DNA from 3 places in the Shewanella aestuarii genome. Region 3 is predicted to be linked to each of the others. Evidence: predicted binding sites of a transcription regulator. Region 3 holds the regulator's gene; each other region holds the start of a gene.
What was found. The regulator NrdR, encoded in region 3, represses ribonucleotide reductase genes. The targets are predictions, from matches to a motif close to AAACACNANATNTNGTGTTT.
Positions count from the first base shown of each region.

Region 1: a site for NrdR is predicted at 8,397-8,416, ahead of nrdD (anaerobic ribonucleoside-triphosphate reductase). Genes of this name have one in related genera too.
Region 2: a site for NrdR is predicted at 3,865-3,884, ahead of nrdA (class 1a ribonucleoside-diphosphate reductase subunit alpha). Genes of this name have one in related genera too.

Region 1 covers NZ_CP050313.1:1,521,956-1,532,491, forward strand. The annotation lists gene HBH39_RS06865 (AAA family ATPase) at 1-2,926, shown strand, start outside; gene HBH39_RS06870 (peptidoglycan DD-metalloendopeptidase family protein) at 3,215-4,507, shown strand; gene HBH39_RS06875 (YgjP-like metallopeptidase domain-containing protein) at 4,574-5,173, opposite strand; gene HBH39_RS06880 (DUF3010 family protein) at 5,275-5,712, opposite strand; gene HBH39_RS06885 (DEAD/DEAH box helicase) at 5,769-7,142, opposite strand; gene rssA (patatin-like phospholipase RssA) at 7,280-8,236, shown strand; gene nrdD (anaerobic ribonucleoside-triphosphate reductase) at 8,471-10,536, shown strand, end outside.
Region 2 covers NZ_CP050313.1:2,018,924-2,029,459, reverse strand. The annotation lists gene yfaE (class I ribonucleotide reductase maintenance protein YfaE) at 1-189, opposite strand, end outside; gene nrdB (class Ia ribonucleoside-diphosphate reductase subunit beta) at 164-1,294, opposite strand; gene nrdA (class 1a ribonucleoside-diphosphate reductase subunit alpha) at 1,369-3,657, opposite strand; gene HBH39_RS09130 (HAD family hydrolase) at 4,166-4,843, opposite strand; gene ubiG (bifunctional 2-polyprenyl-6-hydroxyphenol methylase/3-demethylubiquinol 3-O-methyltransferase UbiG) at 4,876-5,598, opposite strand; gene gyrA (DNA gyrase subunit A) at 5,981-8,680, shown strand; gene serC (3-phosphoserine/phosphohydroxythreonine transaminase) at 8,846-9,937, shown strand; gene HBH39_RS09110 (amino acid aminotransferase) at 10,007-10,536, opposite strand, start outside.
Region 3 covers NZ_CP050313.1:926,864-937,399, forward strand. The annotation lists gene HBH39_RS04290 (NYN domain-containing protein) at 1-409, opposite strand, end outside; gene ettA (energy-dependent translational throttle protein EttA) at 1,167-2,834, opposite strand; gene HBH39_RS04300 (hypothetical protein) at 2,973-3,122, shown strand; gene glyA (serine hydroxymethyltransferase) at 3,088-4,341, shown strand; gene nrdR (transcriptional regulator NrdR) at 4,454-4,903, shown strand; gene ribD (bifunctional diaminohydroxyphosphoribosylaminopyrimidine deaminase/5-amino-6-(5-phosphoribosylamino)uracil reductase RibD) at 4,926-6,062, shown strand; gene HBH39_RS04320 (riboflavin synthase) at 6,116-6,772, shown strand; gene ribBA (bifunctional 3,4-dihydroxy-2-butanone-4-phosphate synthase/GTP cyclohydrolase II) at 6,852-7,955, shown strand; gene ribH (6,7-dimethyl-8-ribityllumazine synthase) at 8,077-8,553, shown strand; gene nusB (transcription antitermination factor NusB) at 8,568-8,972, shown strand; gene thiL (thiamine-phosphate kinase) at 9,058-10,014, shown strand; gene HBH39_RS04345 (phosphatidylglycerophosphatase A family protein) at 10,014-10,508, shown strand.

The DNA.
Region 1 (10,536 bases), 600 kb from region 3:
GGATGAACAACAAACAGCCTTGCAAAAGTTGGCCGATAGTGAACCCGCTGAAAAGCTGTTAACCTTGTATGAGCGTCAATCGCAACTTGCCGATAAAGTGGCATTAGTTGAAAAACAAATAAATGAAATCAGTGAACATTTGCAACAAACCGAGCAGGAGCTTGCTACTAGCGAGCCTTTGACCGCGCAGCTGCAAACTGAGCTAAAAGCCGCTAAGCAACAATATCAGCAATTAGTACAGTTAATCGATAACCAAGTTGTACCACTTGATCATGATATTGAGGTGTTAACACAGCAAGTTCAGCAGCAACAAGCCAATTGTGATCAAACTAGCCGTCAGCAGCAAACACTAAGACAAGAACAGCAGCAGATTTCTCAGCAAATTACCCTTATTAATGAGCAAAACAGCGCATTAATGCCACAAGTTTCTGCCTACCCCAAAGGGGAGCTAATTTGCCAACATATCAGTGGCTGGCAAACCCAATTAAGTCAGTTGCAGCAACAGCACGCCCAATTAACCAATATTGATACCGAAATTAACCAAACAAACAGCCAATTGCTTGAAAATGAGCAGAGCACTGCGCAATTACAAACGACGATACAAGTTTTAAATCAACAGGCTGTTGATGAAGCCCAGCGGCTTGAAACCCTTGAACAACAAATTACGACGTTATTAAATGGTCAATCAGAGCGAGCGTTAACCCAACAGTATCAGCAATTGCTTGCCCAGCAGGGGCAGCGCGTTCAATTAACGCAGCTTTATACACAATATACTCATGCGGAAAATGAACAACAGCAGTTAACTCATCAGCTCGGACAACTTAGCGATACGATTAGTCAGCAAGAGCAAATGTTAGCGCAGACGCGACAAGCATGGTCAGATAAAAATCAACAGGTTAAAGATGTTCAACAGCTGCTAAAGCAAGAGCGTCATATTGCAGACTTGACGCATGAGCGAGCTAAATTAGTTGAAGGCCAACCTTGTGCGCTTTGTGGCTCAACCAGTCATCCGCTTGTTGAGCAATATCAAGCCATCAACTTATCGCAAACTGAGCAGCGAGAATTAAGCTTGCAAGCTGAGTTAGATGATTTAAAAACTAAAGGTGAGCAGCAGAAACATCGCTTAACCGAATACACCGTGGAGCAGAAAAATAAACAGCAGCAATTACAAAAGCTTGTCGAACAAATTAACAATACATTAAATCAGGCTGCACAATTGGCTGCGTCATTATCATTTGCTGGTGATTTTACCCAGCCAAATGTACAAAGCTTATTAACTCAGTTCACTGAAAATAAGCAGTTTGAGCAGCAAACCCTTGCTGAGACATTAGACAAACTGACCCAGCAAAATGAGCTCAAAAGTCAGCTCATTGAGCAAAAAGCTCACAATGATAAGAAGTTGCAGCAAACGACCAATCAACTTCAACTGCTCACGCAACAAACAGCTTCTGCACAGCAGTTTCTTGAACGCCAGTATCAGCAAATAGCAGACCTTATTGCCGAAAAAAATACAATATTACTCAATCTTAATCATCAAGCTAACGCTTGTGGTTTAGAGCTGCCAACTCATGTAACTCAAACAACTGGGGCAAGGTTAAGCGAAAGTGTAACTTTAGCTGAATTAACCTTTTGGTTATCCGGTTTATCTGTTTCAATGCAGCAATGGCAACAAGCGAGTCAAGGTTTGCTTGATAATCGCCAGCAATTAGCCATGTTGCAACAAAAAGATGAACAGCTACAACTGCAAGTCGCAGCGCTGATTCAACAGCAGCAAGCCGGTGAGCAGAACTTGCAGCAGTTACAACAAAGCAGGCAGCAAAAAATCGCTCAGCGGATAGCGCTATTTGGTGATAAAAAGACTCAAACAGAAAAACATAAAGTTGAGCAAGCCATTGCCCAAGGTGAGCAGCAATTGCAAACTCAAGTTGAGTTATTGCAACAGATTCAATCTAGGCGCAATACACAATCTACCCAATTACAAAGCTTGCAAGCGCAGTTACAACAAGTGAAAGATGAGCATAGCCAATCACATAGTCAATGGACACAGGCGCTTGAGCTTAGCCCATTTGAGAATGCTGCAGACTTTAAGCAAGCGTTGATTTCCCCTCAGCAGCGTCAATCACTGCAGGCATTGAAACAATCACTTGATAGTCAGCTTCACGAACGCAAGGTATTACTCACACAAACCCAAAAGCAACAGCAAACTTTGCAACACCAAGCGGCTGAAAATCAATATAAATTAACCGATGCGCCACTGATCACTCAGCAGAACCTCGCACTGAAAGAGCAGCAACAAAGTCTGCAGCAAAACTTATGGCAATTGCGACATACAATCAAACAAGATGAAGAGCTGCGTAAACATCAAAGTGAACTATTAGCCTGCTATGACAATGCAAAACAGCAGTATGATGAAGTGGCCTACTTGCATGCTCTGATAGGCTCTCAAAAAGGCGATAAATTCCGTAAGTTTGCTCAAGGGCTAACCCTAGATCATTTGGTTGCCTTAGCTAATCGTCAATTAGGTCGTTTACATGGCCGCTATCAATTGCAGCGTAAAGATAGCGAGGCACTGGAATTGCAAGTGCTAGACACTTGGCAAGCCGATGCAGTGCGAGATACGCGCACTTTATCGGGCGGAGAAAGCTTTTTAGTTAGCTTGGCTTTGGCTTTGGCTTTATCTGATTTGGTCAGTCACAAAACCAGTATTGATTCGTTATTTTTAGATGAAGGTTTTGGTACCTTAGACAGCCAAACCTTAGATATCGCTTTAGATGCATTAGATAATTTAAATGCATCAGGCAAAATGATTGGTGTGATTAGTCATATTGAGGCGATGAAAGAGCGCATAGCCGTACAAATTAAAGTACATAAAATGAATGGACTTGGCGTAAGTAAACTACAAAAAGAGTTTGCAATTGCAAAGTAAATTTTGTTGGTGATTTGTCGCAAACTACGATGAATAGTGCAATCTAGCTCAATAATTAATGTAAAAGACAGTTGTTTTATATTTGTAATATGACATTTATTTGATATAAAAGAGCCTCATAAATTAATTTATGTGGCACTTTCTTGCTGAAACAAAGGTTAATTAATCGTTTGTATGCCAAGCTGTGCCATAAAAGCGTTGATTTTTATCAGATAAATAGTTTGTATCGACAGCTTAATAATAAAATAACAACAAAATAAAAATAACGTCTTTTAGGTGGAATATTCATTGCAAACAAGTAAAAATTTGGGCTTGAATAAGCCGATAGTAAGTTTTAATAACTTACCCAACTTGCATAAGAAAACTTTATTGGCAAGTGTATTTATTATTGGTGCAGCACTGCTGTGGCCAACACCTCAAGAGTTTTCATCTCAACGTATTCCTGTTGCATTAGATATTGAATCATTACTACCAAACGTTGCTTATGAATCTGAATTTGTTGACAATCTAGAAGACCCTATCCCTGTTCTTGATCATGTAATCGAAACCGGCGACACGTTAAGCAAGTTGTTTGAAATGGCCGGTATTAATCAACAAGTCATGTACAAGGTATTAGAGGCTGATTTAGAAGTATTAGCTTTAGATACCTTATTACCAGGCAACCGCATTCAATTTTGGGATGATGCTCAAGGCAACCTGATTAAGATGGAATTGTATTTCAACCCTGCAAGGCAAGTGGTTTTTACTCGTTTTGATGATGGTAGTTATGGTGTTGAAGACATCAACATTGATGGAATTTGGCAAAATCGGATCATTGGTGGTGAAATTAATGGCTCTTTTTACGTGTCAGCCAAAGCCGCTGGTTTAAGTGCCGGTGAAATTCAAAAAATTGAACGACTATTAAAAAGTAAATTAAATTTTGCTCGTGATCTTCATGCTGGCGATCGTTTTTCAGTACTCCTCAATGATCAATATGTTGAAGGTGAATTAACGGGTAACTCTAATATTGATGGCATTGAAATTCACTCGGGACGTCGTAAAATTACTGCGTTTCAATACACTGATGGTAATTTTTATGATGAAAAAGGCCAGAGTTTAGCGCCTGCTTTTCAGCGTATTCCATTAAATAAAAATTACCGCATGAGTTCTCGCTTTAACCCTAAGCGTAAGCATCCTATTACGGGGCGTGTGCGTCCCCATAATGGTACTGACTTTGCAACACCCGTTGGTACTGCTGTTGTGGCGCCAGGTGATGGTGTCGTGACTATGGTGGCAAATCATGCTTTTGCCGGTAAGTACATAGTGATTGAGCACGACAATAAAGTGCGCACTCGTTATCTGCATTTATCAAGCTTTAAAGTGAGAAAGGGTCAGCGAGTTAAACGCGGCCAATTGATTGCATTATCCGGGAACACCGGTGCATCAACAGGCCCGCATTTACATTATGAATTCCACGTAAATGGTCGTCCGGTTGATCCGATGAAAGCCAATATCGCTGAAGCGAAAACCTTACCGAAAAAAGAACTATCAGAGTTCAGTTCAATTGTGCGTAGTCGCAAAATGATGATGGAATTGGGTTAAATAAGTCATTCAAACATGAATCTATAAAAAATAATCCCCGAATAAACTGGCTTATTCGGGGATTTTTTATGGGTAGGGCGATTGTTCTACTTCTTCAGCAATTAATAATAACCGCATATCAAATTCAAGCTGGTGGTAATCTGCTTGCATAAATGTACACAACTGATAAAAAGCTTTGTTGTGCTCCTTTTCCCGTAAATGCGCCAATTCATGCACTACAACCATTTTTAGTAAATCAAATGGTATGGTTTTAAGCCGTGATGAAATGCGTATTTCGTTTTTAGCCTTAACTTTATTGCCTTGTCGGCGATTTGCGTAAGTGTGCAAACCTAATGCCTGATGGCTTAAGCTGATTTTATCATCGTAAATCACTTTTGACAGAGGATCAGACTGACGCATAAATTCATTTTTAAGCGACATCGCTAATTCGTATAGGGCTTTATCGGTTCTCACGTCATGCACTTGCGGGTAACGCTTGAGTAGATGATCAGCTAAAGCATGGTTATCAACTAGGGTTTGAATTTGTGCGATAAGTTCAGGTCGATACCCCTTGATATAGCGTAAAGGACTGCGTTCAGCGTGTTGCTTGCTAATGTCTGCGCTGGTGACTAACTGGCGAATATCGGTTTTAGGTTTTAATGCTTGGCTGGCCGATTTTAGCGGCATTTTTGGGGGCGCTTGAGGTTTGCGAGGTTTGATGTTTGTCATAGGCATCTTGCTTAGTAAAAGGGCTTTATGTTGTCATAAAGCCCTAATTTATAACTAATTTACGCTTTACCAAAAATCAGACGATTTTGGTGAACATAAGCCACATCAAAGGCATTTTTTTGCACGCGTTTTAAATCTAATGAGTCAAAGTCTGCTTGAGGAGGGTTGCGCTTCATTTGCTCTTTAATGGTAACAGGTGAAATGATTGCCACAGGTAGTTCAGTGATTTGAATTGCCGCTTCTAATTTGAATGAGGTGGCACTTCCAGCTAATTTACCTTTTTGCTCACGTTCAATAATGGCAATTTGATCGACCTTGTAGTCAGCCATTAATTTATGGAAAGCAAAATGAAACTCACGAAGCGATTCAGTGCTTGCTGAGTTTGAAATGCTGAACGACATTTGACGACAGCTTGGTACATTGAAGGTTTCGCCTTCATAATTTAATAATGCGATGATGGCTTCGCCACCTTTTAATTCTACACCACAAACTTTCATGTTTTTTCCTAATCTAACAATATTAGTGCCAAGGTAATTTAATTGGCGACTAAAAATTAATCATCTAAATCTTGACTATTTTTGTCAAAAATATCTTGTTCAACAATGGCTGTTGGTTTGGCTTTGCGGCGCATAGGCGCATCACCAATATCCACACCAGTAATAAATCGCTTATCGCGTTTAGGTGCCGCTTTTGCTTTTACTGCACTCTTAGCTTTGGTTTTAGCCTTTGCTTTAGCAGCGACTTTATGGCCTACGGCTTTGTCTGCTTTGGCACTTAAACCAGAAAACTTAGCGGGTAAGCCATCAATGGTACTGAAATTGAAGTTTTTGCGTAAAAAAGTTTGCACTTGTAAAAAGTTTTGCCAATCTTTGGGGCCAACAAACGAAATCGCCACCCCTTTTGCGCCGGCACGACCCGTACGTCCAATGCGATGCACATATTCTTCAGCAAATTTAGGCATATCAAAGTTAACCACTAAAGATACGTTAACTAAATCTAGGCCGCGAGAAGCGACATCAGTGGTGATTAATACTTGCTGCTGACCACGACTGAATTGGTCCATAATTTGATTACGAGCAGATTGTTTTAAATCACCACTTAACGCCGCAGTAGAAAACCCTTGCTCGGCCAACAATGTTGCTAATCGGTCAGTATCGGCACGGGTTGCGGTAAACACAATCGTTTGTTTATGTTCAGGTTGCTTAAGTATGTGGCTTAATAACGCTTGCTTATGATCTAAATGATCGGCAAAAAACACTTTTTGCTCAATGTCTTTGTGCTCAGCATAACTGGCACCAATTGCCACATGACTTGGGTTATTTAATAAAGTTGTGGCAATGTCATTAATACTGTCATGATCTAAGGTTGCAGAAAACATTAAGGTTTGACGACGTTTATGGTCTGCTGCGACATTAATGGCTTTGAGTTGCTCGGCAAAGCCTAAGTCAAGCATGCGATCCGCTTCATCTAATATTAATAACTCAAGGCCATTTAAAAACAAATGACGTTGTTGTAGGTGATCGGCAATGCGGCCTGGAGTGGCGACAATAAAGTGTGGGTCGCGGGATAGGGCTTTAGCTTGATCGTTAAAGTTTTCCCCACCTAATACGCTAATTGCTTTATATTGGGTGTTTGCTACCAATAAGCGTAATTGGCCATAGACTTGTTGGGCTAATTCTCGGGTTGGTAACAGTATCAGTACTCGTGGGTCTTTTTTAGAAAGCGGGCGAGATGAAATAATCCGTTGCATCGCTGGCAATAAAAACGCCAAGGTTTTACCAGAGCCGGTTTTTGATGAGGCCATCAAATCTTTGCCAGCTAAAGCAATAGGTAAGGCTTGTTGTTGAATTTCAGTAGGGGTACTGATACCCATATGTTTTAAACTGTCTAACAAGCGTTTATCAAGCGAAAAATCAGTAAACTGCAACGGTAAATCCCCTAGAAAATAATAGCCGAGTATTATAACTGGTTACTCTGACTATAGCCAACAAAGCCGTGCTTGTTTATGCTATTTGCGAAATATCATTGAGCCATTAACTACTTGTAAGGAGTCATGCAGTATTTATGGATAAATCAAATAAAAATAATGGTTTAACGATTGGGTTAGCCTTAGGCAGTGGTGCTGCTAAAGGTTGGGCACACATTGGAGTGTTAGAAGGACTGGCCGAGTTAGGTATCTACCCCGATAAAATTGCCGGTTGTTCAGTAGGTGCGCTGGTGGGTGCAGCTTATGCTAATGATCATTTGCCTGAATTAAAAGCCTGGGTAAGTGGGTTTTCAAGTTGGGATGTACTTGGACTGATGGATATTGGCTGGCGAAAGGGTGGCCTTATCAGTGGTGAAAAAGTGTTTGATGTTATGTCAAAACAAATCGGTGCCATAAATATTGAACAATTGAAACGGCCTTTTGCAACGGTTGCAACAGATTTATACACAGGTCAAGAGGTCTGGTTTAAGCAAGGTGAATTACGCCATGCAGTTAGAGCATCTTGCTCAATGCCCGGCTTTTTGCCGCCGTTGCAACAAGATGGTCATTGGTTAGTTGATGGTGCTGTGGTTAATCCTGTACCGGTTTCTTTATGTCGTTCACTTGGGGTAGATATTGTGATTGCGGTGGATCTTCACGGTCATCGTCGGTCACAATTACAGTTGTTACCACAGCAGTTGGTCAGTAAGTCACCCAAATTTACCGGCATTGTTGCAAGGGATGAGCAGCCAGAGTCTGGGTTTATGGATTTATGGGGTAAGGGAAAAGAGTACTTAACAGGTATTAGTGATAAGTTTTCTCAACGAGGCAAATCAACTCCAGGTATGCTGGCGGTGATGTCACAATCTATGGAGATTCTTGAACAGCGCCATAAACGTGCGCGCTTGATGGGAGACCCGCCTGACATTTGCATCGTGCCAGATGTCAGTGGTATTGGCACCATGGAGTTTCATCGTGCAAAAGATGCCATATTAGCGGGCAGACAAGCCGTAGAAAACATCAGTCATCTTATTAAAGCTATCATAAAAAACTAGATCAGCTTGTTATCATATACGGCTCATTATCGACTTTTTACTGTGGGGTCAAGTGGCAAATTTTGTTTCATTGGCCCTACCGACACAAATTCTTTTTGCTTGTTCTTAGCCTTTAAAATCATGATCTAGATCAAGACGCCTAGTGTAAATTTAGCGCCTAATACACTATATATTGTGTTTGGTTTGCTTTTTGTACAGATATATAGGTATCTGTGTTGCGTTGGAGAGTTTGTTATGTTGGTTGTTATTAAAAGGGATGGTTGCCGTACAGAGTTCGATCATAGTCGAATTAAAGACGCTGTTATTGCAGCAATGGAGTCTGCAGGCCAATCAGATAATGACTACGCTCAAACTTTAGCAGTTATTGTTGAGCAGCAATTTAGCAATCAAAACGAAGTCGAGATTCATCACCTGCAAAAAGCGGTTGAGAATGAACTGATGTCGGGGCCTTATAAAGAGGTTGCACGGCATTATATTGAGTATCGTCATGATCGTGATGTTCGCCGTGAAGCGAAAAGTAAACTAAATTGTGAAATCCGTGGCTTAGTTGAGCAAAGTGACTCAAGCATTCTGAATGAAAATGCCAATAAAGATGCCAAGGTTATTCCTACCCAGCGCGATTTATTAGCGGGCATTGTGGCCAAGCATTATGCTAAATCTCATTTATTACCAAAAGATGTTGTCGCTGCTCATGAAAGTGGTGAGATCCATTATCACGATCTTGACTATGCACCTTTTTTCCCAATGTTTAATTGTATGCTGATTGATTTGGCTGGCATGCTCACCCACGGTTTTAAAATGGGTAATGCAGAGATTGAGACACCCAAATCGATTTCAACTGCAACAGCTGTCACCGCACAAATTATTGCTCAAGTGGCGAGTCATATTTATGGCGGCACGACCATTAATCGTATAGATGAAGTGCTAGCTGAGTTTGTTCAAAAAAGTTATCAAAAGCATCGCATTGTCGCGCAAAAATGGGATGTAAAAGACGTTGACGCTTTTGCGATGGCGCAAACAGAAAAAGAGTGTCATGACGCATTTCAATCACTTGAGTATGAAGTGAACACTTTACATACCGCCAATGGACAAACCCCTTTTGTGACGTTTGGTTTCGGTTTAGGAACAAGCTGGGAATCACGTTTAATTCAGCAGTCTATTTTAACTGTGCGCATGGCTGGTTTAGGTAAAAACCATAAAACAGCGGTCTTCCCTAAGTTAGTATTTGCTATCCGCGATGGTGTTAACCATAAAGCGCAAGACGTTAATTATGATATCAAAAAGATGGCACTAAAATGTGCCAGCATGAGAATGTATCCCGATATCCTTAATTATGAGCAAGTTGAGCGAGTAACTGGCTCATTTAAAACCCCAATGGGTTGTCGTTCGTTTTTATCGGCATTTGAGCAAGATGGGCAGTTAATTCATGAAGGTCGTAATAATTTAGGGGTGGTTAGCATTAACTTACCGCGTATTGCTATCGAAGCTGGTGGTAATGAAACGACATTCTACGAATTATTAGATGCACGATTAGATATTGCCCGTAAAGCATTAGATACGCGCATCGCCCGTTTAGTGGGTGTTAAAGCCCGTGTTGCGCCCATTCTGTATATGGAAGGGGCTTGTGGGGTGAGATTAAAAGCTGATGATGATGTGTCTGAAATTTTCAAAAATGGTCGCGCGTCAATTTCATTAGGTTTTATCGGTTTACATGAAACCATTAACGCTCTTTATGGCAATGATACGCATGTTTATGACAATGAAGTATTACGTAAAAAAGCCATCGCCATTATTGAATACATGAAGCAAGCCACTGTCAGATGGACCGAAGAAACCGGTTATGGCTTTAGCTTATACAGTACGCCAAGTGAAAACCTGTGCAGTCGTTTTTGCGGTATTGACGCCAAACAATTCGGCCTCATTGCAGGCGTAACCGATAAAGGTTACTACACCAACAGCTTCCATTTAGATGTTGAGAAAAAAGTGAATCCGTTTGACAAAATTGATTTTGAAATGCCTTACCCAGAAATCACCAGTGGTGGATTTATCTGTTACGGTGAATACCCTAACATGCAGCACAACACTGAAGCGTTAGAGCAAGTGTGGGATTACAGTTATACAAGGGTGCCATATTACGGCACTAACACCCCAATCGACGAGTGTTACGACTGTGGCTTTGTGGGCGAATTTAACTGTACTAGTAAAGGTTTTGTTTGCCCCAAATGTGGCAATCATGAACCTAGTCGCGTGTCGGTTACTCGTCGCGTATGCGGCTACTTGGGCAGTCCAGATGCAAGACC
Region 2 (10,536 bases), 1.1 Mb from region 3:
AATAACCTGTGTCTTACAAGCGCCGCAAAAACCATTGCGGCACTCTGAAAATACCTTCACTTTCTTAAACTCAAGCGCCTCAAGCAAGGTGTGTTGCTTACCATCAAATAAGATAGCCGGTTGGCCGCTTAAACTGACAATCGGCGCTTTTATAAAGAAGTGTTTATAGGTCAAAGTCTGAAAACTCATCGCTGTCTACAGATGAATCGATTTGACCAACAAGATAGGAAGATACTTCAACTTCTTGTGGTGCAACTTGTACCGCATCGCTTTCTAACCAGTTTTTCATCCATGGCAATGGGTTGGATTGCTCGTCATAGGGTAGTGGTAAGCCAACGGCTTTCATGCGCTGGTTAGTGATGTATTCAACATACTGACATAAAATCTGTTCATTTAATCCAATCATTGAACCATCTTTAAATAAGTACTTTGCCCATTCCTTTTCTTGTTCTGCGGCTTTTACAAATAAATCATAAGAATCTGAATAGCACTCAATGGCAATTTCCGCCATTTCAGGATCATCCTTGCCAGCTTGCATTAAGGATAAAATATGTTGAGTGCCATTTAAATGTAATGCTTCATCTCGGGCAATTAGACGGATGATTTTAGCGTTACCTTCCATTAAGCGACGCTCAGCAAAAGCAAATGAACAAGCAAAGCTGACATAGAAGCGGATCGCTTCGAGTGCATTAACCGACATCATACAAAGATAAAGTGATTTTTTTAAAATACGCTGGCTAACAGTGACTTCTACACCATTAATCAGATGCGTACCTTCACCATGAAGATTGAATACCTGAGTTAAGGTAATTAAATCATCGTAGTACTTAGCAATATCACTAGCACGTTTTAGTATGTGCTCATTTTCGACGATATCGTCAAACACCACTGAAGGATCGTTAACAATATTTCGAATGATGTGAGTATATGAGCGAGAGTGGATGGTTTCAGAGAATGACCATGTTTCAATCCACGTTTCTAACTCTGGTAGTGATACCAAAGGCAAAAATGCCACGTTTGGTGAACGCCCTTGAATGGAATCAAGTAATGTTTGATATTTCAGGTTAGAAATGAAAATGTGCTTTTCATGATCTGGCAAACTTGAATAGTCAATTTTATCACGACTGACATCGACTTCTTCAGGACGCCAGAAAAAAGATAATTGTTTTTCAATTAACTTTTCAAAAACTTCATATTTCTGTTGGTCATAGCGAGCAACATTGACACTTTGACCAAAAAACATTGGTTCTTTGGTGGCATCATTAGATATTTGACAAAATGTAGAATAAGCCATTGTTCATGTATCCCAAAATAGCGGGGGTAATCCCCCGCATAAAACTTTCCATTCAACGCAAAACCTGTTTGAGGTTAAATCTTACAAGCGCCGCCTTCACAACCTTCATCTTCTTTTTCAACTGTGGTGATATCGTCAAGTTGATCAGAAGCTCCATCACGGGTGTTGTGATAGTAAAGTGTTTTAACACCTAATTTGTAAGCACCTAATAAATCCTTTAATAGGGTTTGCATTGGTACTTTACGGTTCTCAAATTTTGTGGGGTCATAGTTAGTGTTTGCTGAAATTGCTTGGTCAACAAACTTTTGCATAATGCCAACAAGTTGCAGATACCCATCGTTATTTGGCATGTTCCAAAGTAACTCGTATTGATCTTTTAAGGTGTCAAAATCTGGAACGACCTGCTTCAATTGGCCATCTTTACTGGCTTTAACACTGATTAAGCCGCGTGGAGGTTCAATACCATTGGTTGCGTTTGAAATTTGTGATGACGTTTCAGACGGCATTAATGCAGATAAAGTCGAATTACGTAAACCGTATTGTTTAATATCACTACGTAATGTTTCCCAATCCAGGTGCAAAGGCTCATCACATATTTTGTCCAAATCACGCTTGTAGGTATCTATTGGCAAAATACCTTGAGAGTAGGTGGTTTCGTGAAATAGCGGACATGCGCCTTGTTCTTTGGCTAATGTCATTGAAGCTTTTAACAAGTAAAACTGAATGGCTTCAAATGTTTTATGGGTTAGATTGTTTGCTGAACCGTCTGAATATTTCATGCCATTTTTGGCCAAGTAGTTAGCAAAGTTAATCACACCGATACCTAAGGTGCGGCGATTCATTGAACCCAGTTTGGCAGAGATTATCGGATAATCTTGATAATCCAATAAGTTATCTAATGCACGTACTGCAAGTTCAGCTAAAGGCTCAAGCTCGTTAAGATCTTTTATTGCACCAAGGTTAAGTGCAGATAAAGTACATAGCGCGATTTCACCATTTGGATCATCAATGTTGGTTAATGGTTTGGTCGGTAGCGCAATCTCTAAACATAAATTGGACTGCTTAATTGGAGCGACTTTTGAATCAAACGGGCTGTGTGTATTACAGTGGTCGACGTTTTGAATGTAGATACGACCTGTTGAAGCACGTTCTTGCATCATCAGTGAAAATAGCTCTACAGCTTTAATTTTCTTCTTACGGATGCTTGGATCTTGTTCATATTGTAAATACAAACGTTCAAACTCAACTTGATCTTCAAAGAAGGCATCGTATAAGCCTGGTACATCTGATGGGCTAAACAAGCTAATATCACCGCCTTTGATCAAGCGCTGATACATTAATTTATTTAATTGCACACCGTAATCAAGATGACGGACACGGTTGTCTTCAACACCGCGGTTGTTCTTTAGTACCAATAAAGACTCGACTTCTAAGTGCCATAAAGGATAGAACAGGGTGGCCGCACCACCGCGAACACCGCCTTGTGAACAAGACTTAACCGCGGTTTGGAAATATTTATAAAAAGGTAAGCAACCAGTGTGGAATGCTTCACCGCCACGAATTGGACTCCCTAAGGCTCGAATACGGCCGGCATTAATGCCAATACCTGCACGCTGACTGACATACTTAACAATTGAGGATGCGGTAGCATTGATTGAATCTAAGCTGTCATCACACTCAATTAATACACAAGAGCTAAATTGACGTGTTGGCGTGCGCACCCCTGCCATGATTGGCGTAGGTAAGGAAATTTTAAAGGTTGAAGTGGCATCATAAAAATCTTTGATGTACTTCAAACGAGTGTCTTTGGGGTACTTAGCAAACAAGCATGCAGCAACTAAAATATATAAAAACTGAGCACTTTCATAAACTTCGTGGGTAACACGGTTTTGAACTAAATATTTACCTTCTAGTTGCTTAACGGCAGCATAGGAGAAGTTCATATCACGCCAATGGTCAATATAGCTATCTAAGGTGTCGATCTCTTCACGAGAGTAATCGGCAAGGAGATGCATATCATACTTGCCCATTTCAACTAGGCGGGTGATATGGTCGTAAAGTTTAGGCGGCTCAAATTGGCCAAATGCTTTTTTGCGTAAATGGAAAATAGCTAATCGTGCTGCAACAAACTGATAGTCAGGTGCTTCAGGTGAAATTAAATCTGCCGCGGCTTTTATGATGGTTTCATGTATGGCTTCAGTGGGGATCCCATCAAAAAACTGTAAATGCGATCTCAGTTCTACTTCAGATACTGAGACATTTTTTAATCCCTTGGCAGCCCAAGTGATCACGCGATGAATTTTGTCTAAATCGATGGTTTCACGCTCGCCACTACGTTTAGTGACAGTCATATTGCTATTCATTGAAGAGAGGCCTTGATTATATCTATTGTAGTGATTGCTTGCGTCTATACATGATGACGATCGACAGTAATCACGCTTACGTTCCCTTGTAAAAACAATCATTGCGAAGCATTTACGGCGACGATGTTATTTGCTTGATGAAGTAACCCGTTCAGCTTAAGTCTACAAAAACAAATTGTGTCTTTGTAGTGTCTGTGATTGCATTTGACACACAAGATATGGTGTTATTTAAAATCTAACATACAAGATAGTGAGGTTGAGCGCATATTGCAAGCCACAATTTTTTTAATATCTTGTGGATAAGTTGAGGATATTTTTCAGTGTTAGTGAAAGCTAACCCTAGAGCCCAAATTTATATAGCTTTTCTACAGGATGATGAATCTTTGAGCTATTTTTAATGTTAAATTGATCGCAAAAAAAATCAGCGATCGAAATTTGAGGTGAATCTTTAGATTGATCTTTTATCAAATCTGATGTTAGCCAAAACTATGACCGCAAATGTAACTGGCTAAATTGATTTTACGGCTTTGAATATGTATTCATACAGCGATTCACTCGAAGCAAAATGCAAATCTGCTGGCCATGATGTCGGTGAATCGGTTGCGGATAAATAACCCCAATGGGCAGCACCAGCAATCATATTGGCATTGTTAGCCGCAACAATATCGCGCTCTGCATCACCTAGATATAAGATATGTTTAGGCAGTGTATTTAACTGTTGCGCAGCTAAAAGCATTGGCGCTTTATGTGGTTTTGGATGAATAGTGCTGTCGCCACTGATTAAAGATTTCAAACGGTGAGTTAAGCCCAATTTGGCAACCAATGGTCTGGCAAAAGAAGCATGTTTATTTGTTACCACACCGTACGGCATACCTACAGAATCCAAATGGTCAAGCAGTTCAGCCATTTTTGGGTACAAGATACTTTTATGCCCATTGATATGAGTGTAATGACGTAACAAAGCTTGCTGAAGCTGTTTTTGCTGTGATTCTGCTAATTGAGGTTGGGCAGCTTTGACTAACGCTAAACTACCATGAGTTACCGCATGGCAAACTTTATGGTAGTCAGTAGAAGGCAAACCTGATTCAAGTAAACTTAAATTAAGGGCATGAACTAAATCGGGGGCCGTATCGGCCAATGTACCGTCAAGATCAAATAAAATCGCTTTGATATTATATTGCTGCACACTGGCCTCGTTAAATCGGTTAAGAATAAAGATCAATCAATCTTTTGGGTCGCTATCATGTAGTTCACTTCTACACTTTTGGTATACTTAAACACCCCATTGATTGGGTTATAGGCAATACCCAGTGCATCTTTACATAGCAAATCCGTTTTATCGACTAACGACATTAATTCAGACGGCCTAATAAATTTACTGTGGTCATGGGTGCCAACGGGTAATATCTTTAGTAAGTATTCAGCGCCAACTATGGTTTGCAGATATGACATCCAGTTACGATTAATCGTTGAAAAAAACACATAACCATTGGGTTTTACCATATCGCAACAGGCTTTAATAACGGATAATGGATCAGGCACGTGTTCAAGCATTTCCATACAAGTAACAACATCATAATGTGCTTGATGAGTTTTACTGTGATCTTCAGCAGTTGTTTTTAGATAATTTACGCTCACTTGGCTTTCTAATGCATGTAAACGCGCAATTTCTAATGGCTCATTACCCATATCAATTCCATCAACATGAGCACCAATTTTAGCCATGCTTTCAGATAAAATTCCACCGCCACAGCCTACATCTAATACCTTCTTATCAAAAATACCGCCAGCAGTTTGGTCGATGTAATTTAACCTTAATGGATTCAGTTGGTGTAATGGTTTGAATTCACCGTTGGGGTTCCACCATGTTTGTGCCATTGCTTCAAATTTAGCAATTTCTTGTGGGTCGACATTGATAGGTGAAGAGGATTCTGTAGACATAGCTGTAACCTAAGATTATTCGATTGCCGCCATTATAACGACTAGAGCAATATTTAATAGAGAAGCGAATAACATTTAACTGGGCTTTTAAATAATAATTCAGCGTAGATGCTCGCAAAATAATCAAACGCGCTTTCAAATTGTTTAAATGCTATTCAAAAAATGCTGTAAATAAAGTTAAGGTAAAGCAAAAAGGAATCGATAATAGATAAACCTATAATACAATTAATACCTTAGTAATTTTTTAATCGATTGTTCAATTTGATTCGCGTTAACTCTGGCGACAATATTTATCTGTGTTAGAATGCCAAATCACGTTTTAAAGCATGACGATTTTATGGAATAACAATCGTTAGCTCATTTTCAGGGGAACGCGCAGTTTATGACTGATCTGGCTTCATCTATTTCGCCAATTAACATTGAAGACGAACTAAAGAATTCGTACCTCGATTACGCTATGAGTGTAATTGTTGGACGTGCATTACCTGACGTGCGTGACGGCTTGAAGCCGGTACATCGCCGCGTATTATTCGCCATGAGCGAACTCAAAAACGATTGGAACAAACCATATAAAAAATCCGCTCGTGTTGTCGGTGACGTTATTGGTAAGTATCACCCGCATGGTGACACTGCAGTTTATGACACCATTGTTCGTATGGCGCAGCCATTCTCGTTACGCTACACCTTAGTTGACGGCCAAGGTAACTTTGGTTCGGTTGATGGTGATTCCGCAGCGGCAATGCGTTATACCGAAATCCGCATGGAAAAGTTGGCGCACTCATTGTTAGCTGACTTAGAAAAAGAAACCGTAGACTTTGTGCCTAACTATGATGGCACTGAAATGATCCCGGCGGTTTTACCAACTCGTGTACCTAACCTATTAATCAATGGTTCATCAGGTATTGCGGTAGGTATGGCGACCAATATTCCGCCACACAACTTAAGTGAAATTGTCAAAGGTTGTTTAGCATTAATTGATGAGCCAAGCTTATCGATCGAACAGCTAATGGAATATATTCCTGGACCAGACTTTCCAACAGCAGCATCGATTAACGGTCGTAAAGGCATTATTGATGCCTACAAAACGGGTCGTGGTCGCGCAATTATGCGTTCAAAGGCTGAAATTGAAACGGAAGAGAATGGCCGCGAACGTATCATTGTTCACGAAATTCCATACCAAGTGAACAAAGCTCGTTTAATTGAGAAAATTGCTGAGTTAGTTAAAGATAAAAAAATTGAAGGTATTAGCGGTTTGCGTGATGAGTCTGATAAAGACGGTATGCGAATTGTTATCGAGATCAAGCGAGGTGAAGTAGGCGAGGTTGTGCTTAATAACCTGTACGCTCAAACTCAAATGCAGTGCTCTTTTGGTATTAACATGGTGGCATTAACCAACGGCCAGCCTAAGTTATTCAACCTAAAAGAAATGCTTGAGTGTTTCATTCTTCATCGCCGTGAAGTGGTAACTCGTCGTACCGTTTTCGAATTACGTAAAGCTCGTGAACGTGCTCATATCCTTGAAGCATTAGCGATTGCACTTGCTAACATCGATCCTATCATTGCGTTAATTAAAGCCTCGCCAACCCCAGCGGAAGCAAAAGCGAAATTAATTGCTCAAGGTTGGGCACTTGGTCATGTACAAGGCATGCTTGAAAAAGCAGGCGATGATGCAGCTCGTCCAGAGTGGTTAGAACCCGAATATGGGATCCGAGATGGACAGTACTATTTAACTGAACAACAAGCGCAAGCGATTCTTGAACTCCGTTTACACCGTCTAACTGGTTTAGAACATGACAAGATCCTAGCCGAGTATGAAGAGTTATTAGTTTTTATTGCTGGTCTTTTACATATTCTTCGTAGTCCTGAACGTTTGATGGAAGTCATCAAAGAAGAATTGGAAGAGATTTTAGAGCAATATGGTGATGAACGTCGCACTGTCATCAATGCCAATGAAATTGACATGAGTCTTGAAGACTTAATCACTGAAGAAGATGTTGTTGTGACCCTTTCTCACTTAGGGTATGCCAAGTATCAACCACTGTCTGATTATCAGGCACAGCGTCGTGGTGGTAAAGGTAAAGCAGCAACGAAAGTAAAAGATGAAGATTTTGTTGAGAAACTTCTGGTTGCCAATACTCACGATACCATCTTGTGCTTCTCTGACTTTGGTAAAATGTATTGGTTAAAAGTGTATCAATTACCACTTGCTAGCCGTACTGCTCGTGGTCGACCCATTGTTAACTTATTACCATTGTCTGAAGGTGAGCGCATTACCGCAATTTTACCGGTACGTGAATATGCTGATGATAAGTATATTATTATGGCGACTGCTGACGGTACCGTGAAGAAAACCGCGCTAACGGCTTACAGCAATCCTCGTGCAAACGGTATTATTGCGGTGAATCTTAAAGAGGGTGACCAGCTAATTGGTGTTGCTATCACTGAAGGTAGTGATGACATCATGTTGTTCTCTAATGAAGGTAAAGTCGTCCGCTTTAACGAGAAAGCACGTGATTCTGAAACCGGCGAAGCTAAAATTGATCCTGAATCAGGTGAAGAAATCGTAGCGCTTCGTCCTATGGGTCGTACAGCTACAGGTGTCCGTGGAATCAAGCTTGAAGATGGACAAAAAGTAGTCTCTTTGATCGTACCAAAAGGTGATGGCGCTATCTTAACCGTGACTGAAAACGGTTATGGTAAGCGTACTGAATTAAATGAGTATCCTGCTAAGAGCCGTGGTACGAAAGGTGTGGTTTCAATTAAGGTAAGCGAACGAAACGGTGCTGTTGTTGGTGCGGTACAAGTTGGTGATAACGATGAAATCATGTTGATCAGTAATAAAGGCACTTTGGTTCGTACACCTGCTGATGGCGTATCAATCATTGGTCGAAACACTCAAGGTGTGACCATAATTCGTACTGCTGAAGATGAAAAAGTAGTTGGCTTACAACGAATTGACGAAATTCAATCAGATGATGAATTAGACGAAAACGGTCAACCAATTACTTTGGAATCGGATAGCACAAATACTGTGGTAGCTGATACTGGCGATGTGTCTGCAACTGATAATTCTAACGAATAATTGTTAGCTTTTATTCTTTAAACGAGCGCCTAATGGCGCTCGTTTTGTTTTGCGGAATAAATTTCATCTAAAACGGGCAATTTTACGCTATTCATCAAGTTATAAAATCCTTACTATTAGTTGAATCAAAGAATACATTTATCAAAGTGCTGTAAGGAGTTGTTTGTGAGCGCAATTTATAATTTCTGTGCCGGTCCCGCAATGTTGCCACAAGCGGTAATGCAAAAAGCTCAACGTGAGTTTATTGACTGGAATGGTCTTGGGGTTTCGGTGATGGAGATTAGTCACCGTAGTAAAGAATTTATCGCGCTAACCAAACAAGCAGAATCCACATTACGTGAGTTGATGGCCATACCAGATAATTACCATGTACTATTTATGCATGGCGGTGGTCGTGGCCAATTTACTAATGTTGTGACTAACTTTTTAGGCGACAATGGCCGTGCTTTATATTTAACCACAGGGCAATGGTCTAGGTCAGCTATACAAGAAGCTAGACGTATCGCTGGTGATCAACAAATTGATGAAATCAATATTGTTGAGACAGTAAATGGTTTACAGCAAGTTACCTTGCCAGACTTACACTCACTGGATAACGATTATCGTTATGTGCATTATTGCGCTAATGAAACCGTTGATGGTATTGAAGTTTTTGACTCTATTGATAGTCCATGGCCAGTGGTTGCTGATTTATCATCAACCATTATGTCGCATAATATCGATGTGAGTCGTTTTGGACTAATTTATGCTGGTGCACAAAAAAATATTGGACCATCAGGTTTATCTATCGTGATCGTTCGTGATGATATGTTGAGCTTGCCTAGTTTAGTGCAGTCATCAATTATGGATTACAAGATCACCAAAGATAACGATTCAATGTTTAATACACCGCCTACCTATGCTTGGTATTTAGCGGCGGAAGTGTTTGAATGGTTAAAATCGATCGGTGGTATTGATGCGGTTGAAAAAGTAAATCAACAAAAAGCGGATTTACTGTACGCATGTATCGATAGCAATCCTTTTTACAAAAACGGGGTGGCTAAAGTAAATCGCTCTCGTATGAACGTAACATTTCAGTTAGTTGATGACAGTTTAGATGCTAAATTTTTAGCACAAGCCGAGGCTGCTGGTCTTGTCGCGCTAAAAGGGCATCGTATTGTTGGTGGTATGCGTGCCAGTATTTACAATGCTATGCCTATTGAAGGTGTGCAAAAGTTGGTTGCCTTTATGAATGAGTTTGCCAAGCAAAACAGCTAGCTTATACTTAATTTGAAATAAAGGGCTGTTACCCAATAAGGTTAACAGCCCTAGCTTTTTTAAATCTAATTAAATGACACTCGCAATTGACTTTGCGAGATAATCTACGTTTGCTTCACTAATACCAGCGATACTAATTCTGCTTGAACCCACCATGTAAATACTAAAGTCTTTTTTAAGTACTTCGACTTGATTTGGATTTACACCCAGGAATGAAAACATGCCTTTTTGTTTAGCAATAAAACTGAAATCACGATCAACACCATTTTCTATTAGCTTATCTACTAACATCTGACGGTTACCGTTGATGCGATCACGCATTACGGTTAATTCATCGAGCCATTGTTGCTTTAACGAATCATCAGCCAAAATGGTTTCAACTATCGCTGCACCATGAGCCGGTGGCATGGAGTAAATGCAACGAATTACATATAACAATACAGAAAATGCAATATCAGTTTGGGCAGAATCTTTGCCTATGATTGAACAAGCGCCAATTCGTTCACGATATAAGCCAAAGTTTTTAGAACATGAACTGCATAAAATCATGTTTTCAACTGCTGCAGCCATTTGGCGAACGCCATAGGCATCTTCGTTAA
Region 3 (10,536 bases):
TTAACGCCTCAACACTAATCACATGGGTAAAACATTCATATTTACGGTTAATGGTTTTTATTAGGAGATCAAAATCACCATCACCGGATAGTAAAATCACTTCATTGACTTCTGGTGCTAATTCCAACATATCTATGGTTATGCCCACATCCCAATCGCCTTTTGCTGAACCGTCACTGCGCTGAATATAAGGTTTTGTTTTTACTTCAAAGCCGATGTAGCGTAATGCGTCTTGGAACTTAACTTGGCCATCGTCGTTAGGAGCAATAGCATAAGCATAAGCGTGTGTAATTTCTCCTCTGACAGCTAGTTGCTTGTAGAGTTCTCGGTAGTTAAAGCTGCGGTTGAAGGCCTGCTTGCAGGTATAATAAATATTCTGTACGTCGACAAATATGGCGATTTTGTTCATTATTATGCGACAAGGATACCCGCTGTTTTAGTTTCGGGATTAATTGCCGCCTCCATGGGTTGAAGTTAGTGTTACGGTTCGGGTTGATAGTCGAACCGTATTTTTGCATTGGCTGAGGCAGGAACCTTTCGCCAGTTATTGCCTCAGGTGCTATATATCCTGTTCTAATTAACCCCCTAAAAAAACAACTCCTTTTGCGACGTTGGGATAAAGTCTTGAATTTTTGCACTCAAATAGCTTACCAACAGGGATGCGATTCTCTGAACGGTCATCTTAAGCTTGTTGATAATCGCCTTTAGAAAAATGCCTTTTATATAGACTGTTTGGTTTTGGGCAGTTAAGTATTTGTTCTTGCGTAAACTTTGTTTTGTAACAAAACTTCTCTGTATATGATCACTTTGTCTTTAATCGTTACTAGTAGGTTGGCTATTTCAATCGTGTGTTTCTGACTTTTCAATTTGAGTTAATTTTCTTTGTTCTTATGAATTAATGACTCTAGTGCAGCAAAAGAGTTGCTTGCACATAGGCACACATTCCCCCGTCTCTACGAAATAAGAACTGATGAAAGAGTCAGTCGTGCACAAAAAAATTCCATTAAGAAACGATGATACTGAAGTTAGTAGGTCTTTACAAACAGATTATGATTAGGAATGAATTTAAATGACAAAATTTTGACATAGACAAGATAAAAACATAACAAACAGAGACATATGTGACTGTTTGTTATGTTAACTGGCTAAAAGTATTAGTATTTAGCTTACTTGCTCATACGTTTGTATTTTAGGCGGTGTGGTTCTACAACATCGGCACCATAAGTATTTTTCAGCCATGTTGAATATTCTGTGTAGTTACCTTCATAGAAGTTAACTTTACCTTCATCACGATAATCTAAAATGTGAGTGGCGATCCGGTCTAAGAACCAGCGGTCGTGCGAGATAACCATGGCGCAGCCAGGAAACTCAAGCAACGCTTCTTCTAGTGCGCGTAATGTTTCTACGTCTAAATCGTTGGTTGGTTCATCGAGTAACAGTACGTTACCGCCAGCTTGTAAAAGCTTGGCTAAATGTACACGGTTTCTCTCACCACCTGACAGTGTGCCAATAATCTTTTGTTGGTCACCGCCGCGGAAGTTGAAACGTCCAACATAAGCACGACTTGGGATCTCTGTATTGCCGACTTTCATGATATCTAGCCCACCAGAAATTTCCTGCCATACAGTATTTTTATCATTCATTGAGTCGCGGAACTGCTCTACTGATGCAATTTTGACGGATTCACCAATTGAAATATTGCCACTATCGGGTTGTTCTGTGCCAGATATCATTCTAAACAAGGTTGATTTACCTGCACCGTTAGCACCAATAATGCCGACGATAGCGCCTTTAGGAACCGTAAATGATAAATCATCAATTAATACTCGGTCGCCATAAGACTTAGTTAAATGAGTGACTTCAATGACCTTATCACCTAAACGAGGTCCTGGTGGAATAAATAGCTCATTGGTTTCATTGCGTTTTTGATAGTCATTGGTGTTCAATTCTTCAAAGCGGGCCATACGAGCCTTGCCTTTCGATTGACGGCCCTTAGCACCTTGGCGAACCCATTCTAATTCTTTGGCAATGGTCTTTTGGCGTGCACTTTCTGCAGCAGATTCTTGCTGTAAACGAGCATCTTTTTGTTCTAGCCATGAAGAGTAGTTGCCTTCCCAAGGAATACCTTCACCACGGTCAAGTTCTAAAATCCAACCGGCCGCATTGTCTAAGAAGTAACGGTCATGGGTAATAGCAACCACTGTACCTGTGTATTCTTGTAAGAAGTGTTCTAGCCACGCTACGGATTCAGCATCTAAATGGTTAGTTGGTTCATCAAGTAATAGCATTTCAGGCTTTTCAAGCAGTAAACGACAAATTGCAACTCGACGGCGTTCACCACCAGAAAGGACTTCAATTTTTTCATCCCAATCTGGTAAACGAAGAGCATTGGCGGCTCTTTCAAGAATGTGCTCTAAGTTATGGGCATCTTGAGCTTGAATGATTGCTTCAAGTTCACCTTGCTCTTTGGCGAGCGCATCAAAATCAGCATCAGGCTCAGCATAGGCAGCGTAAACCTCATCTAAACGAGTCAGAGCATTTTTGGCATCACTGACTGCTTCTTCAATGGCTTCTCGCACAGTTTGTTCTGGGTTTAATTTAGGTTCTTGTGGCAAGTAACCAATTTTAAGCCCTGGCATTGGACGTGCTTCGCCTTCAATTTCAGTATCAAGGCCAGCCATAATGCGTAGTAGGGTCGATTTACCTGAGCCATTAAGACCTAGTACACCAATTTTGGCACCTGGGAAAAAGCTAAGAGAAATATCTTTAAGGATTTGCTTTTTAGGTGGAACAATTTTGCCCACACGAAGCATGCTATATACAAATTGAGCCATGAGGATCTCTATTGGGTTAACTAAAGTGGCTTAATTCTACTTTATTGTGATGCGAACTCAACTGCTTGGCTGACAGGTTAAGGTAAAAAAATAAGACTTAACTAGGTCAATCCATCAAGCAAGCTAACGGGAATCGTTTTGAATTCAGAACACAGTGAATTTCATGTTGTTAACACTGTGATTAATTTTCTTGGCAGAGTAGAATACCGCGCAACCCTACTTAATATTATTAGAACCTGTCGTTGGAGTCACCATGCTGAAGAAATCGATGAATATCGCGGATTATGATCCACAATTATTTAAAGCTATTGAAGATGAAACAAATCGTCAAGAAGAGCACATCGAGTTAATCGCGTCTGAAAACTATACCAGTCCTCGCGTGATGGAAGCGCAAGGTTCACAGTTAACCAATAAATATGCTGAAGGCTACCCAGGTAAGCGTTATTACGGTGGTTGTGAGTATGTTGATGTTGTTGAAACCTTGGCGATTGAGCGTGCAAAAGAATTATTTGGCGCAACATACGCGAACGTACAACCTCATTCAGGTTCACAAGCTAACAGTGCTGTATATATGACATTATTACAGCCTGGTGATACCGTTTTAGGTATGAACTTAGCCCATGGTGGTCACCTGACCCATGGTTCACCAGTTAACTTTTCTGGTAAGTTATACAACATCATTCCATACGGTATTGATGAGTCTGGTAAAATTGACTACGACGAAATGGAGCGTTTAGCGCTTGAGCATAAACCCAAAATGATGATTGGTGGCTTCTCTGCTTATTCAGGTATCGTTGATTGGGCAAGAATGCGCGAAATTGCCGACAAAATTAATGCTTACTTATTTGTTGATATGGCACACGTTGCAGGTCTTGTGGCCGCGGGCGTATACCCAACACCCGTTCCACATGCTCACGTTGTGACTTCAACAACTCACAAAACCTTAGCAGGACCTCGTGGTGGCATTATTATTTCAGCCGCTAATGATGAAGACTTATACAAAAAGTTAAATTCAGCTGTATTCCCAGGTGGTCAAGGTGGTCCTTTAATGCATGTGATCGCCGGTAAAGCGGTGGCATTTAAAGAAGCATTAGAGCCTGAGTTTAAAGTATACCAGCAACAAGTGGTTGTTAATGCAAAAGCGATGGCTAATACCTTTATTGAACGTGGTTTTAATGTGGTGTCTGGTGGTACTGAAAACCACTTGTTCTTGCTTGATTTAATTAGCAAAGACATTACAGGTAAAGATGCGGATGCTGCGTTAGGTCTTGCCAATATCACAGTGAACAAAAACTCTGTGCCTAACGATCCACGTTCACCTTTTGTGACTTCTGGTTTACGTATCGGCTCGCCTGCAATTACCCGTCGTGGCTTTAAAGAAGCACAAGCCATCGAGCTTGCCGGTTGGATGTGTGACATTTTAGATGACATCACTAACCAAGCCACAATTGAGCGTGTTAAAAAGCAAGTGCTTGAGTTATGTGCTAAGTTTCCCGTTTACGCTTAATTTGCACCTTAACTTAGCTGTTTCTTACATGCTAGTTAACCTCAAGCAATAAATAAGATAAACTTAAATGGCCGCTAATTTTAGCGGCCATTTTATTTTTGCGGGAGGTTGAATGCATTGTCCTTTTTGTAGCGCGACAGACACCAAAGTTATCGATTCAAGATTGGTTGCCGATGGTCACCAAGTTCGTCGTCGCCGAGAATGCACCGAATGCCATGAGCGCTTTACTACCTTTGAAGGTGCAGAGTTAGTTATGCCACGAATTATCAAACGTGATGGTTCTCGCCAGCCTTTTGATGAGGATAAATTACGCGGTGGTATGTTGCGCGCAGTAGAAAAACGTCCTGTATCCATCGATGAAATTGAACAAGCTTTATCGAAAATAAAATCAACATTGCGCGCTACCGGTGAACGTGAGGTGGATTCAGAAATGATAGGTAATTTGATGATGGAGCAATTGATGAATTTGGACAAAGTGGCCTATATTCGTTTTGCATCCGTTTACCGTGCTTTTGAAGATGTGTCTCAATTTGGCGAAGCTATCGCGAAATTACAAAAATAGACTTTTATTTAGAGAATCAACCATGGCCGTTTTTAGTGTTTTTGATCATCAGATGATGAGCCGAGCCATCCAACTTGCCCGTAAAGGTCTGTATACCACACGTCCTAATCCTTGTGTTGGCTGCGTGATAGTGAAAGATGATCAAATACTCGGTGAAGGTTACCATCAGGTTGCAGGTCAAGGGCATGCCGAAGTTAATGCCTTGCAACAGTTAAAAGATAATGGGTTTAGTTCTGAAGGGGCAACAGCTTATGTCACGCTTGAACCTTGTAGTCATTATGGTCGCACTCCGCCATGTGCATTAGGTTTAATTAATGCCAACATCGCCCGAGTGGTGGTAGCGGTAAAAGATGCCAACCCACAAGTGGCCGGAAAAGGCATTGCCATGCTTGAACAAGCAGGTATTCAAGTTGACGTAGGATTGCTTGAAGACGAAGCCTTTGATGTTAACCTTGGCTTTATGAAACGTATGAAAACCGGTATGCCTTGGGTTACCGTCAAAGTGGCTGCCAGTATTGATGGTAAAACGGCTTTATCAAATGGGGTATCTAAATGGATTACTGGCTCAGCGGCCCGCAGTGATGTGCAAAGGTTGCGCGCTCGTCATTGCGCTTTAATCACAGGTATCGAAACGATTATTGCCGACGACCCGCAGTTAAATGTTCGTTATGAACAGCTTGGAAGCTTGAAAAATACACTTTCACCCTCATCTATACATCAACCAATAAGAGTTATATTAGATTCTAAAGCGCGAATGACGGCGAATTATCAGTTATTTGCAATTACTAGTCCAATACTGCTGGTGACAACGGTTGACTACCCTGAAGCCGTTAAAGCGCAATTTCCTGCTCATGTTAACGTATTTATTGCTAGCAAGGACTTGCAAAATAGAGTCTGTTTACACAGTGTGTTGACTCATTTGGGGCAAACTTGTAACACAGTGCTTATTGAAGCGGGTGCAACATTAGCGGGTAGTGTCATAGAACACAATTTGGCCGATGAGTTAGTGTTATATCAAGCGGCAAAACTGTTAGGCAGCGCAGGACGAAATATGCTGCAACTACCTGATTACCACAAAATCGAGCAGGCACCAAAAATGTTATTAAAAGATAAGCGAAATGTCGGTCAAGACACACGTTTTGTATTTCGTTTCAATTAAAATAAGCGTTAGGTTTATAGATAACCTGCTAACACATGAATAAGTGAGTCACTATGTTTACTGGTATTATTGAAGCCTTAGGTACTTTACGCAAAATCGAACGTAAAGGTGATGATATTCGGCTGACGGTGGCAAGTGGTAGTTTAGATTTAGCCGATGTCAAACTAGGTGACAGTATTGCCACTAATGGTGTTTGCTTAACTGTGGTACAAACCTTGGCAGATGGCTATGTGGCAGATGTGTCTGCTGAAACTGTCGCTTTAACAGGCTTTGCTCATTACCAAGTTGGTCAGCAAGTGAATTTAGAAAAAGCCGTCACCGCCACCACGCGTTTAGGTGGCCATATGGTGAGTGGTCATGTTGATGGTATTGCTAAAGTAGAGCAGCGCTTATATCGCGGTCAAGCGATAGAATTTTGGTTAACAGCGCCAACTGAATTAACTAAATATATTGCTCATAAAGGCTCAATTACTATTGATGGCGTGAGCTTAACGGTTAATGAAGTTAAAGGGTGCCTATTTAGGTTAACGATTGTGCCTCATACGGCCACTGAAACTACCTTGTTAAATTTACAAGCTGGCGACACGGTTAATATTGAAGTGGATTTAATTGCAAGATATTTAGAACGGCTAATGCAAGGCCCTGCTGTACATACAGAAAGTGGCGGTGTGACGATGGAGTTATTGGCAAAGTCAGGTTTTATGCGTTAGTAACAAGCTTTATCGGTTTAAAGATTTACCCTATTAAAACATCACAAGCAACGACGATTACAACAAAAAGGTTCCCCACATGGCGTTACACAGTATTGAAGAAATCATCGAAGACATTCGTCAAGGTAAAATGGTTATCTTAATGGATGATGAAGACCGTGAAAATGAAGGTGACCTTATTATGGCATCTGAATTAGTCACACCGGCAGCAATTAACTTTATGGCGACTTATGGACGAGGATTAATTTGCCAGACCATGACCAAAGCGCGTTGTCAGCAATTAAGCTTGCCGCTGATGGTGACAAATAATAATGCCCAGTTTTCAACGAATTTTACCGTCTCTATTGAAGCCGCTGAAGGTGTGACAACCGGTATTTCTGCTCATGATCGTGCGGTGACGATACAAGCTGCAGTGGCTAAAGATGCAAAGCCTGCAGACTTAGTGCAACCCGGTCATATTTTTCCATTGATGGCGCAAGATGGTGGGGTATTGACCCGTGCTGGCCACACTGAAGCAGGTTGCGATTTGGCGCGTTTAGCTGGGCTTGAACCATCTGGCGTTATTGTTGAAATTTTGAATGAAGATGGCACGATGGCGCGTCGTCCAGATCTTGAGATCTTCAGTGAAAAACATGGTATTAAAATCGGTACAATTGCTGATTTAATTGAGTATCGTAACACCAAAGAAACCACAGTGGTGCGTGAAGCAAGCTGTAAATTGCCCACTCGTTTTGGCGAGTTCCAAATGGTAACTTTCCGCGACACTATTGATAATCAATTGCATTATGCATTAGTTAAAGGTGAGGTCAAAGAGAATTGCTTAGTACGCGTTCATCTACAAAATACCTTTAATGATTTGTTGCACTCAGAGCGTGATCAAAAACGTAGTTGGCCATTAGAAAACGCAATGGAACGTATTGCCGCTGAAGATGGCGTATTAGTGCTGTTAGCTAATACAGAGCATGCCAGTGAGATACTCGCAAAAGTGAAAGCGTTTGAAGCCGAAGATAATGGTCAGGCAACTGCACCTGCTCAGTGGCAAGGTACATCACGCCGCGTGGGTATTGGCTCGCAAATATTGGCTAACTTAGGTGTGAGCAAAATGCGCTTATTAAGTTCGCCTAAGCGTTACCATTCATTGTCGGGTTTTGGATTAGAAGTCACTGATTATATCTCGGAATAATAGTCTGGTTTTTAATTTTTAATTTTTTCATTAATTGCATAGAGCTCAGGGCGTTTGGCTGTGGTATCATATTGCCTCTTTCGCCCCAGATGGGTGCTTTAGCTAATTTAGGTAAGATAGAATGAACGTAGTTCAAGGTAATATCGAAGCGAAAAATGCCAAAGTGGCGATCGTTGTATCGCGTTTCAACAGTTTTCTTGTTGAAAGTCTGCTTGAAGGCGCAATAGATACATTAAAACGTTTTGGCCAAGTCTCTGATGACAACATTACCGTTGTCCGAGTTCCTGGCGCGTTTGAGCTACCTTTGGCGGCTCGCCGTGTTGCTGCGAGTGGTCAGTTTGACGGTATTATTGCACTAGGTGCTGTGATCCGTGGTGGTACTCCTCATTTTGATTTTGTTGCCGGTGAATGCAATAAAGGACTTGCTCAAGTGATGCTTGAATTTGATGTCCCAGTTTCATTCGGTGTGTTAACTACAGATACCATTGAGCAAGCTATTGAGCGCTCTGGTACAAAAGCAGGTAACAAAGGTGGCGAAGCCGCGCTTGGTTTACTTGAAATGGTTAATGTGCTGCAACAACTAGAACAACAGTTGTAATAGTAGGAAAAGTAATGAAGCCTTCTGAGCGCCGTAAGGCCCGCCGTTTAGCCGTTCAAGCTATATACTCATGGCAATTAACTGGCAATAATGTTGCTGATGTTGAACATGAGTTTTTAACTGAACAAAGTTTAGATGGTGTTGATGTTGCTTATTTTCGTGAGCTTTTAGCGGGTGTAACCGCTAAAACAGCGCAAATTGACGAATTGCTAAAGCCGCATTTAGATCGCGACTTTGATGATGTCTCACCAGTAGAGAAAGCCATTGTTCGTTTAGCGACATTCGAGCTAACCTTTAAAAAAGATGTGCCGTTTAAAGTGGCCATCAATGAAGGTATCGAATTAGCCAAAGCCTTTGGTGCTGATGATAGCCATAAGTTTGTAAACGGTTTATTAGACAAAATCGTTAAAAACAGATAAAACAAAAACGGTATCTTCGGATACCGTTTTTATTTGTGTCAACATGATTTCAAAAGGTGGGCGGAATACCCGCACCAGAGCGAGCGTGAAAGAATTCCAACTGATCGAAAAATATTTCCTCAATCGCGGCCAAAAGCGTCGTGATGTCTTATTAGATATCGGCGATGATTGCGCGCTTGTTGAGCCAGCAAGTGGCAAATCAATTGCCATATCATGCGATACCCTTGTCGAGGGGGTGCATTTTTTTGCTGATATGCCTGCACATGCATTGGGTTATAAATCATTAGCGGTAAACTTGTCTGATTTAGCTGCCATGGGTGCAGAGCCTGCATGGATGACGCTCGCTTTAAGTTTACCTAATGTTGATGAGCAATGGTTGAGTGAATTTAGTAATGGATTATTCGAAGCTGCAGAATATTATCAAGTTGCTTTAATTGGTGGCGACACGACACGTGGCCCTCGTTGCATTAACATCACTATTAATGGTCAAGTCCCCAAAGGAAAGGCATTAAAGCGAAGTGCTGCTAAAGTGGGGGACTGGATATACGTTACAGGTACCTTGGGGGATTCTGCATTAGGTCTTGATTTATTACGCGGTGTATATCAAGTTGCGCCTCAATTTAAAGATTACCTGCTAAATCGTCATTATTATCCTACTCCCCGAGTACTAGCAGGACAATCTCTACGGGGGTTGGCTTCAAGTGCTATCGATTTATCTGATGGATTAGTGTCAGACATAGGCCACATATTAAAGGCGTCTAATGTCGGAGCTGTCATTGATGCTAATCAAATCCCAATCTCCACTGCGCTGGCAAGTTGTGTCAGTGAAGAGCAGGCTTTAGCTTATGCATTAACCGGTGGTGAGGATTATGAATTACTGTTTACTGTCCCAGAGTCTGAACGTGGTGCAATTGATACTGCATTACTGCATGCAGGGGTAAAGTTTGTCAAAATTGGTCAAATTTGTGCGGGAGATAAATTGAAATTTACCCTAGATGGAAAACCATTTACCCCAGACTTTAAAGGTTTTGAGCATTTCTAATGAGTTTACTTTCACAAGATCCAGCTTTAAAAAAATTATCATTATCTAATCCAGTACATTTTTTAGCACTAGGTTTTGGTAGCGGTTTAGCGGCAAAAGCGCCGGGTACTTTTGGTACGCTTGCCGCAATTCCGTTGTACTTATTGTTAAGCCAATTTAGCTTAAGCATTTATTTAGCTGTCACCTTAGTTGCTACTATTGTTGGTATTTATATCTGTGATAAGGCTGCTAAAGATATGGGGATGCATGATCATGGTGCAATTGTATGGGATGAAGTTGCTGGGTTATTGATCACTCTGATTGCAGCGCCTGCTGGATGGGTATGGTTGGCATTAGGTTTTGGCTTTTTTCGCTTTTTTGACATTATCAAACCATGGCCCATTAAATGGCTTGATGCCAAAGTGGAAGGGGGTTTTGGGATTATGATTGATGATGTGCTAGCCGGTATTTTTGCTTTTGTTTGTTTGCAAGTGTGTGTTTATTTTTGGGGATAAAAGCTAGCGAGTGAATTTGCAATAATTG